Regions from separate parts of the Neobacillus phoenicis genome, predicted to be linked through region 2. Evidence: riboswitches for the same ligand, from Rfam matches in the RefSeq annotation. Region 2 holds a riboswitch; the other holds the start of a gene.
What was found. A riboswitch is a leader RNA that binds a small molecule or an ion and turns the genes downstream of it on or off. The one in region 2 is predicted to bind lysine.

Region 1 (4,929 bases), 120 kb from region 2:
ATAACGCATTTACGGCAGATTTCGGCAGAGTGACATATACAGAAGCCATTAATCTGTTAAAAGATTCAGGTGAAAATTTTGCATATCCGGTTGAATGGGGAGCGGACCTACAAACAGAGCACGAACGTTATCTGTGCGAAAAAGTGTTCCAAAAGCCTGTATTTGTTACTGATTATCCAAAAGAAATTAAAGCCTTCTATATGAGATTGAACGAAGATAATAAAACAGTTGCTGCAACCGACTTACTAGTACCAGGAATTGGAGAGTTAATTGGAGGCAGCCAGCGTGAAGAGCGTGAAGATATTTTGGCTGGGAAAATTAATGAACTTGGTATGAATGAGGAAGATTACTGGTGGTACTTAGAGCTAAGAAAATACGGTGCAACTAAACATTCTGGTTATGGCCTAGGATTTGAACGTTTGATTATGTACTTAACTGGTATGACAAACATTAGAGATGTTATACCATTTCCAAGAACTCCAGGAAATGCAGAATTTTAAGCCAAAAAGACCAATTCATTCAGTGAATTGGTCTTTTTTTGATTTTTCACATTATAAACAAGCATAAAATTCGACTTCGAGAATTGTCCAGCTCCAGCGCCTAGCCCCTCGGGTCAAATAACCTTCGGCAATAAAAGTCAAAAGGCGGACTTTTCTTGCCGAAGAACATTTGCCTATCGGGGCTGACCAAGGCACTTGCGCTTTTCTTACTGTAATTCTTCTTCAAAATAAAACGTACCTGGGTGCTCTTTAACGGTATAGGAGTATCTCTTCATATTTTTTACATACTGCCACTTTAAAATGGTGACCATTTCACCAGTTTCTTTAATGTTTACAGTTTGACCGCTACTATAACGGTTATTTGAATTCTTCATTTAATTACACCCCTTCTATATTACAACTTAAGTATAACACAAATTAATTTATTCTATTTGTCCTTCCTTTAGGTTATACTTTAAAGTTAAAAACTGGGAGGGATTCCTTTTCCTTTCATTTTTAATGCCCCTATGCTATGATAGATGAAAGTGAGGTGTCATTTTGACAAATTATAAAGCAAAAAAGAGTAACCTCAAGGCCTTATTATCTAAAAACGGCATGGATTTGGATAGTTTGGAAAAGAACACCAGTATACCTAGAACTCAACTCAATGACTATTTATCCAAGAAAGTAATGAGTTTAAATTCTGCAATGACTATTTCCAAAGAATTGAATTGCAAGATTGAAGACTTATATGTATGGACTGCGGAAGAAGCATAAACGCAAATAAAAAACAGACTCTTGTGTGAGTCTGTTTTTTATTTGCGTTTTAGTTTGATAAATCACATTTATCTAAAGGAATTAATTTAGTTTTCTTGGTGAATTTATATCCCATCCATAAGATAAGGAAAAGCGGTAACCCTATATAAGATACCAATACACCATTCCAATCGATACTGCTTCCAATAAAGGCAGAATAGTTTTGTCCTAAAACAACGAATCCACAAACAGCAAAGGCGAAAAAAGGACCGAAGGGGAAGAATTTTGATTTATATGGTAATAAACTTAAGTCCTTGCCTTGCGCGATAAAAGCTTTTCTGAATCGATAGTGACAGACTGCAATTCCGAGCCAAGCAATAAATCCGGACATACCAGATGCATTTAATAACCAAACATACACCGTTCCATCTCCGAAGAAAGAAGCAAGAAAGGCCAAGGTGCCGACTAAAGTTGTTGCGATAAGAGCATTGACAGGAACGCCATTTTTATTTAGTTTCCCTAGAAACTTTGGAGCTTTGCCTTCACGTGCTAAGTCCCATAGCATTCGAGTAGAAGCATACATACCGGAATTACCCGCTGATAACACAGCTGTTAAAATAACTGCATTCATGACAGAAGCAGCAAAAGCAATTCCTGCTTTTTGAAAAACAAGAGTAAAGGGGCTAACCGTAACATCACCATTTGCTAAGTTTTCATTTGTATAGGGAATAAGAAGACCGATTACTAAAATAGCTAAAACATAAAATAAAAGAATCCGCCAAAATACTTGTTTGACCGCTCGTGGAATTGCTTTCTTTGGATCCTCCGTTTCACCTGCAGCAACACCTAAAAGCTCTGTTCCTTGAAAGGAGAATCCTGCGGCCATAAAAATTCCTAACATTGCCATGAAACCACCGTGGAAAGGGGCGTCACCAACTGTGAAATTTTTGATGCCGATTGCTTCATCTCCCATGATACCGACAATCATTAGCGTACCAGTTATGATAAAGACAATAACCGTTACCACCTTTACTAATGAAAACCAGTATTCTGCTTCACCAAACCCTTTAACAGAAAGATAATTTAATAGAAACATAATGACTAAAAAGATTCCGCTCCAAATGAATGATGGTGTATGTGGAAACCAGAATTTCATAATCATTGTTACGGCAGCTAACTCAGCTGCAATGGTGATGGCCCAGTTATACCAGTAATTCCAACCTAGTGCAAAACCTAGGGAAGGATCGACGAATTTAGTTGCATACGTACTAAAGCTTCCGGCAACAGGCATATAGGCTCCCATTTCTGCTAAACCTTGCATCAAAAAGTAAACCATTAAACCAATAATGATATAGGAGAGAATGGCCCCGCCTGGTCCAGCTGAGTGTATGGCTCCTCCACTAGCAAGGAATAAACCAGTACCAATGGTTCCTCCAAGTGAAATCATGGTAAGGTGTCGAGATTTAAGGCTTCGTCTTAACTCAGAGGGTTCTTTTTTAGGTGATAAACCACCATTATATTCATTTTCTTTTAATACTCTTGCTGTTTGCATAATCTTTACTCCTTTTTTGATTTCTTTCTTTTTTTCGAGAAGGAGTTTGGAATAAAAAATGCCATCGAAGTAGAATCGATGGCATTATCAATACCCCGCATCATACCTTCCGAAAGATAGCTCAACACGAATGGCTGGTAGGTCCATTCGTGACAGTTCTGTTCCTATTTGGAGACAGCCCCAGCATGCTTTTTCAGAGAATAAAGCACACTTCGGCAGTTTTTCCTTTCAAACGGAGTCAAAAATGTCTCAGCATCTCATCCGCCATACTAATAAAAACCGCGACCTCTACCTCATCGGTTTGATGAGGATTTAGCTTATAAAATTATTATATTTCTAAAGTATAAATAATATCGTACATTTGTCAATATATTTTACTCCAATAACTTTTTTGCTATTACAACCTTATGCTAATTAACAGATAATTAAATCTTTTGGAAAAAAACTATTAAATTTACTTTAAAAATGATAATCGGTATTATTTTTAAATATAAATGATGGCAGTGTTCGGAGGTATTTTCCATGCGGATTTTTGGAATTATTACGGGATCACTAATTGTTGTACTGGCATTTAACCTTTTTTTAATACCTCACGAAGTGTTAAGCAGTGGACTGAGTGGTATTTCCATGATATTAGGTATGGTTACGCCTCTTAATACTGGTTTAGCAAATTTCCTTTTGAATTTTCCGTTACTGGTTATTGGGTACAAAATGTTAGGCAAAAAATTTATTATGAACTCGATCTTTTCAGTGCTCATCATATCTGTTGGGCTCTATGTTGTACCTGTCTATGAAATTGCAAATGATAGGATATTGTCTTCCATCTTTGGTGGTGCTTTAACAGGTCTTGGGGTAGGCATTGTTTTCCGAAGTTCAGGTTCTACAGGCGGATTTGATATTATTGGTATGATTGTTTCAAGAAAAAAGGACTTTCCAATAGGCACACTTCTATCAGGGATGAACGCAGTTGTTATTTTGATAAGTGGATTTTTGTTTAATTGGGATGCTGCACTGAATACCTTAGTATCTATATTTGTAACAGGTAAAGTAGTTGATTCCATCTATACGGACCATGCTAAACTAACGATAATGATAATAACAGATAAAGGTGAAGAAATGAGGTCACATCTGTTAACCAATCTGTACCGAGGATTGACAATTATGGATGGGGTTGGCGGTTACTCAAATAATAAACGAAATGTCTTAATAACAGTAATATCACGATATGAACTGAATGAGATAAAAAATCTTATTGTTGAGGTAGATCCTACTGCATTTGTCAATATTACTGAAACGATTGAAGTAATGGGACTGTTTCATCGTCCTAGTCCCTCTTAATAAAAATGGGCCGCACTATCTAATAGTGCGGCCCATTTTTTATTAATTATTAATGTATTTTTCAAATACATACCCAAAATCTTTCACACAATACTGTTTTTTACTATCATCTAGCCATTGAAAAGCCGCTTGGTTCAGCATTTTAAATTGAACAACTAAATTGCTATCCGGACTTGTTATTCGACCTAGAGTAGTAGAGGCAACATCAAGGCTTTGTTTTGCAAATTGAAGGCTGATTTCATTTTCATGAGATATTTCGGAAATTTTTATTAAAGCTTTATATAAATCCTTTACTTCCTCAATATGTTTCTTATGAACGTCAATTGAGAAAGGCTGTGAGCCAATTTTGAACTTAATTTCAACATCAAGGTCCACGGTCCCAGCTGTTTCAAGTTTAACATCAGAAATCCGATTGGTTGCATAGCTGTATCGATGCAGCATTCGCTTCTTGCTTGTAGCACTTGTACCATCAAGGTGAATTAGGGCATTATTTGTAAAACAATATTCATCCGATTTTGACTTAATTAAAAAATAAATTTTCTCATTATCTTCGTGCATGACATAATCATCAGCATCGACCTTATCGTAATTCTCCGGTTTAATGACAGAACCAACATCACTTAATCCTAAAATATCAGCAGCTACTTTTCCAAACATTCTCTCAACCTCACTTTTTAAGAATCTTGACATACATTATGTACGAACGAAGATTCATAAAGTTTCAGTTAATTATTTTTTTAGTTGAAAATCACTTGATGGTTTTCTTTTTTTAATAGAGAATACAATATATAATTTTATTTGAAT
Region 2 (4,929 bases):
ATACCATAATAGAAGATAATGTTTGGCTGGAAAATTCTGTAGTAGGAAGTCAATCTCTTATAAAGAAAGGTGTGATTATTGGGTCAAAAACACCAGAAAAGTATTTAATGGTAGTAGGAAATCAGGTTACCGTTGACCCGGCTATTGAAGAGGTTCAATTTAAAAATAGTGTTAAATCAGTTTTATCTTAGGTAATAGACAAAGAAGAGGTTGACCCATTCTATAGAGTCAACCTCTTTTTCTATATATGAATAGTTTTTATAACGTTAATGTTATCCGCGTCTTCCGCCTCGGCCACCACGTTTTGTTTCTGTGTTGCGCTTAAGTGAAGATAAATTTTCTTCACTAGACTTTAAGAACTTAGCCATTTTATCTTCAAATGTTTCTTTAGGTTTAAAATTACCTTTTGGACGGAAGTCTTTTGAACGGTTATCAGATCTTCCCTGCCGTGGCGGGCGTTGTGAATAAGATGATGTTTCAGGTTTTTCTATCGCTTTTTTAATGGATAGGGCAGTTTTACCATCCTTTTCACTAATTACTTTAACTTCAACCATGTCGCCTACTTTTAGATGGTCATTAATATCTTTTACATAGCTTTCTGCAACTTCGCTAATATGCACTAGACCTGTTGTACCTCCAGGTAATTCGACGAATGCTCCAAAATTAGTGATTCCTGTTACTTTTCCTTGGACTTTGCTGCCTACTTCAACTGACATGAAATCTTTTTCCCCCTCAATAGTGTTAAAACTACTTAATTATAACAAATTTTCAAGGGAAATAGAATCAATCGAATAGATTTTTCTAACTTTTTTTTGAAATATCTTCTATTGAAATATTCATTAATAAAAATATTTTCTCTATTAACTGAATACCTTTAGTAAACTGATTGGAAGGCTATTCTGTAATGTTTGTTGTTCTACATCCGTTAATGGGACAAGTGGTAATCGTACACCACCTACAGGTACACCAATCATTTTTAATGCTGCTTTTACTGGTGTTGGGCTTGGTGCTGCAAACAATGCTCTCATTACTGGAAGGAGGTTACGATGTGCTGTTGCTGCCTCCTTAAGATTACCATTATTAAAATTATTGATCATTTCTTGCATTTCATTTCCAATGATATGCGAAGCAACAGAGACAACTCCTGTGCCACCAATTGCTAAAACAGGTAATGTTAATCCGTCATCCCCACTATAAAGTGTAAAGTCACTAGAAGTGTGGCTAATGATGTCGGACATGGCATCAAGGTTTCCGCTTGCTTCTTTGACAGCAACAATATTATTAATCTTGGATAAACGGACGATTGTTTCGACAGTCATATTAACCACACTTCGTCCTGGGATATTATATAGCATGACCGGGAGTGATGTAGATTCGGCGATTGCTTTAAAGTGTTGAAATAATCCTTCTTGAGATGGTTTATTGTAGTAGGGAGCAACCAGCATAATTCCATCAACACCAGCATCCTCAGCTTGCTTTGTTAAGCTAATAGAGGCTCTTGTGTTATTGGAACCAGTTCCTGCAATGACAGGAACTCTGCTATCAACAACATCTACAACAAATTTAAATAGGTCCACTTTTTCTTCAGTCGTTAATGTGGGAGATTCACCCGTTGTTCCAGCTATAACTAATCCATCAGAACCATTAGCGATTAAATAATTAATGAGTTCTTTTGTTGCAATATAATCAATGTCCCCCTGTTGATTAAATGGCGTAACCATCGCAGTTAAAACTTGGCCAAAATTCATCTTTCTCACCCTTTAAATATTTTTTTTAATTAGAGCGGGGAAGGCAGCTTAATAGTCAACGCAAAAAAGCAACAGCGAGGGTTCGCTGCTGCAATAGAAACATGATTTAATAATTGTTCCCATGCGTGAGATAGCCCTCCATATAGTTACCTATATGACAGTTCTGTATTTATTCAATAGCAGAACCAGCTTCAAGATATATGAGTTTCTTTCAGCTTCGGCAAATTCCCCTTTTCACAATTGTCAGTGGATCTCATTCTCCTCGAATTGAGTACTCATGGTTTTTGCGCCTCTATCCTCACTTCAAATGGTATTGAAGTAAGAAATATTTAATTGACTGTTACTATAACAGAATTTCTATTATTATACAAGTTATTTGGAAGGTTTATAAAAAAAAGAGGCCAATCAAGAGTTGATAAGAAGTAATATTAATCTATGAAAATGTTAAATAATAGTAAATGTCATATAGAACATAAACAGAGTGGATGTGTTATTTTGATCGAAGAATTAGTAAAAAATCATTTAAAAGAACACTACGGTGATTTTACACTTGTCCGATTAACAGGAGGATATACAAATGAAACCTTCTTATTAAAGGGGACTCAGCCTTCATTGGTTGTAAAAGTAGCGAAGACAAATAATAAAGATTTCGAAAATGAAATCAATAGTTTAAATTTTTTGCAAGAAACAGAGGTAGTACCGAAAATATATAACTTAGTAGAAACAAATCAATTTAAACTTGTGGTCATGGAGTATAGACAAGGATTACACGGTCAATCAATCATAGAGAATCATGATATTGAGACAACAAAAGTACTGTTTAAAAGCTTAGGAGAAACACTTGCAAATAGGATCCATATTAAGAAACATCCTATAACTTCAAAAGGAATTAGAAAATGTACTATAAATGAAATGAACTTAAATTTGGACTTTGTTCCTGAAATTCTTATTTCAAGATCAAGGGACATATTACAACACATTAATGAGTCAAAGAAAGATTGGGTTTTAACGCATGGTGATTATGGTGTACATAATGTCTTATTTTCAGCTGAATCCGGTCTTACAGTATTAGATTGGGAATGGTCTGAATGGGCTGATCCATTAACAGATATAATCTGGGTCTGCTGGTTTACAAAGCTTCATTATCCTGAACAGGCAGATTTATTAAATCGTTTGTTTTTAGAAGAATACAAGAAGTATAATCAAGTCAAACTTTCCCCTGAAAAAGTAAAGGCTTACAGTTTATATAAAGTTTGGAAGGTCTTACAAAAAGTTGAACAAGCGCCACAAGCAGTTCAGGAGGAATGGATTCGCAGATTAAAATGGACGATTGACACAGAATTAGTAAGCTCATCAATGTATTATTAGCAATTTCAAAAAAAGAGGGGGTTTAATTATGTATCTAATGTCTCACAAAATGAATGAACAATATGCTAAAGAAGTATTGGGGTGGAAATATAACCAGCCATATGATTTTTATGATAATGAATTAACAAATGAATCCCTTCAAGAATTATTGAATGGCAGTTATTATGCTGTAGTTAATGCTGAAAATAAATTAATAGGTTTTTTTTGCGTGGGAGAGTCTGCCCAGGTTCCAACAGGTCACCAGTTTGGAGCCTACCTTGATGGTTTTATTGATTTTGGACTTGGTATGCATCCCGGAGAAACTGGAAAAGGAAATGGCTATGAATACTGTACATTTATCCTTGACCTGATCAAAGAAAAATATAAAAACTTTCCTATCCGCTTAACTGTGGCCAATTTTAATAAAAGGGCCATTCATCTTTATGAAAAAATGGGATTTGTTAAGAGTAAAGAATTTAATTCAAATGATTATTCCTTTTCAATAATGGTTAAAGCATGAGTCTTTAAATATTAAGGCTGTGTTAAACATGAATGTTGATTTCCGCTCCAGGTGCTTCGCTTTCCGCGGGAGTGCCGGGGAGCCTCCTCGTCGCTTCGCTCCAATCAACATTTTCTATAAAAACAACATTAACTTTTAACACAGCCAATATTTAAAAGAAGCTTGAGGATGTTCCGAATCTCAAGCTTCCTTGGGTGATAAAGTATTAATTATATTCTTTTACTAAATCTTTTGTGCTTCTAACTGTATCAATAGGACGAATCATTTTTTCAATTTGACCACGTTTTGTTTCTAAGAATGGAGGCAAAGATAGTTTTTCACCGAGTGTTTCATAGGGCTCATCCCCCATAAATCCAGGACCATCTGTAGCGAACTCAAATAAGATTTGAGGTGCTACTCTTACATATAATGACCCAAAAAAGTAGCGGTCAACAAAACCAGAGGTACCAAAGCCGAACCCTTCAATACGAGTCATCCATTCTTCCAAAACCGTACGATCCTCCACACGAAATGCTGCATGATGGACAGTACCAAAGCCTTGTTGCGATGGGGGCAGTACTGCATTGTATTCGACAACTACTTGGGCACCATTACCGCCTTCTCCTACTTCAAATAAGTGAAAAGCATCCTCTTGTGCAATTTCTTTAAACATAAGAACTTTTTCCATCATTTCTTTAAAGTAATCAAAATTGGCCACACGAACAAAGATTGGTCCTAATCCAGTGATGGCGTATTCTAAAGGGATTGGACCCTTTTGCCAAGGTGTACCGCTAAGAACTCCTTTATTTTTTTCATCAGAAATTAATTGGTAGTGTTGGTCATCGAAATCAACAAATGATAAAGTTTTCTTACCAAAAAACTCCTTGACTCCTGAGTGCTTCACATGTAAACGATCAAATCGTTTTACCCAGTACTCTATCGCTGTATCATTAGGTACTCGGAAGGAGGTTTTTGAAATCTCATTCGTCCCGTGCACTCCTTTTGGAATGCCAGGAAAATCAAAAAATGTCATATCTGTACCTGGGCTACCCTTATCATCGGCAAAAAATAAATGATAGGTTTGAATATCATCTTGATTGACTGTTTTCTTTACTAAACGCATCCCTAAAACATAGGTGAAAAATTCATAATTTTTTTCTGCACTACTTGTAATAGCTGTTACATGGTGAATTCCTTTTAATCCGTTCATATTAAACCCTCCAATTATTTAAATTTGGGTATGTCTATAGTATGCCAGGTGAAGTAATTACTACTTAATAAGATTGAACTTCTGACTAAGAAGTATCCTTAATTAAAATATCTCTAATTCGAGAT

Region 1: another riboswitch for lysine. It lies ahead of AA0X95_RS13610 (amino acid permease); the one in region 2 lies ahead of dapA (4-hydroxy-tetrahydrodipicolinate synthase).

The regions. Positions count from the first base shown of each region.
Region 1 covers NZ_CP154847.1:2,624,932-2,629,860, forward strand. Annotated here, with positions in the region: gene asnS (asparagine--tRNA ligase) at 1-500, shown strand, start outside; gene AA0X95_RS13600 (hypothetical protein) at 707-874, opposite strand; gene AA0X95_RS13605 (helix-turn-helix domain-containing protein) at 1,038-1,256, shown strand; gene AA0X95_RS13610 (amino acid permease) at 1,306-2,787, opposite strand; lysine riboswitch at 2,897-3,086, opposite strand; gene AA0X95_RS13615 (YitT family protein) at 3,310-4,125, shown strand; gene AA0X95_RS13620 (PH domain-containing protein) at 4,168-4,782, opposite strand.
Region 2 covers NZ_CP154847.1:2,749,320-2,754,248, forward strand. Annotated here, with positions in the region: gene AA0X95_RS14295 (hypothetical protein) at 1-191, shown strand, start outside; gene AA0X95_RS14300 (S1 domain-containing RNA-binding protein) at 273-716, opposite strand; gene dapA (4-hydroxy-tetrahydrodipicolinate synthase) at 861-1,748, opposite strand; lysine riboswitch at 1,872-2,051, opposite strand; gene AA0X95_RS14310 (phosphotransferase) at 2,244-3,116, shown strand; gene AA0X95_RS14315 (GNAT family N-acetyltransferase) at 3,145-3,615, shown strand; gene AA0X95_RS14320 (ring-cleaving dioxygenase) at 3,821-4,804, opposite strand.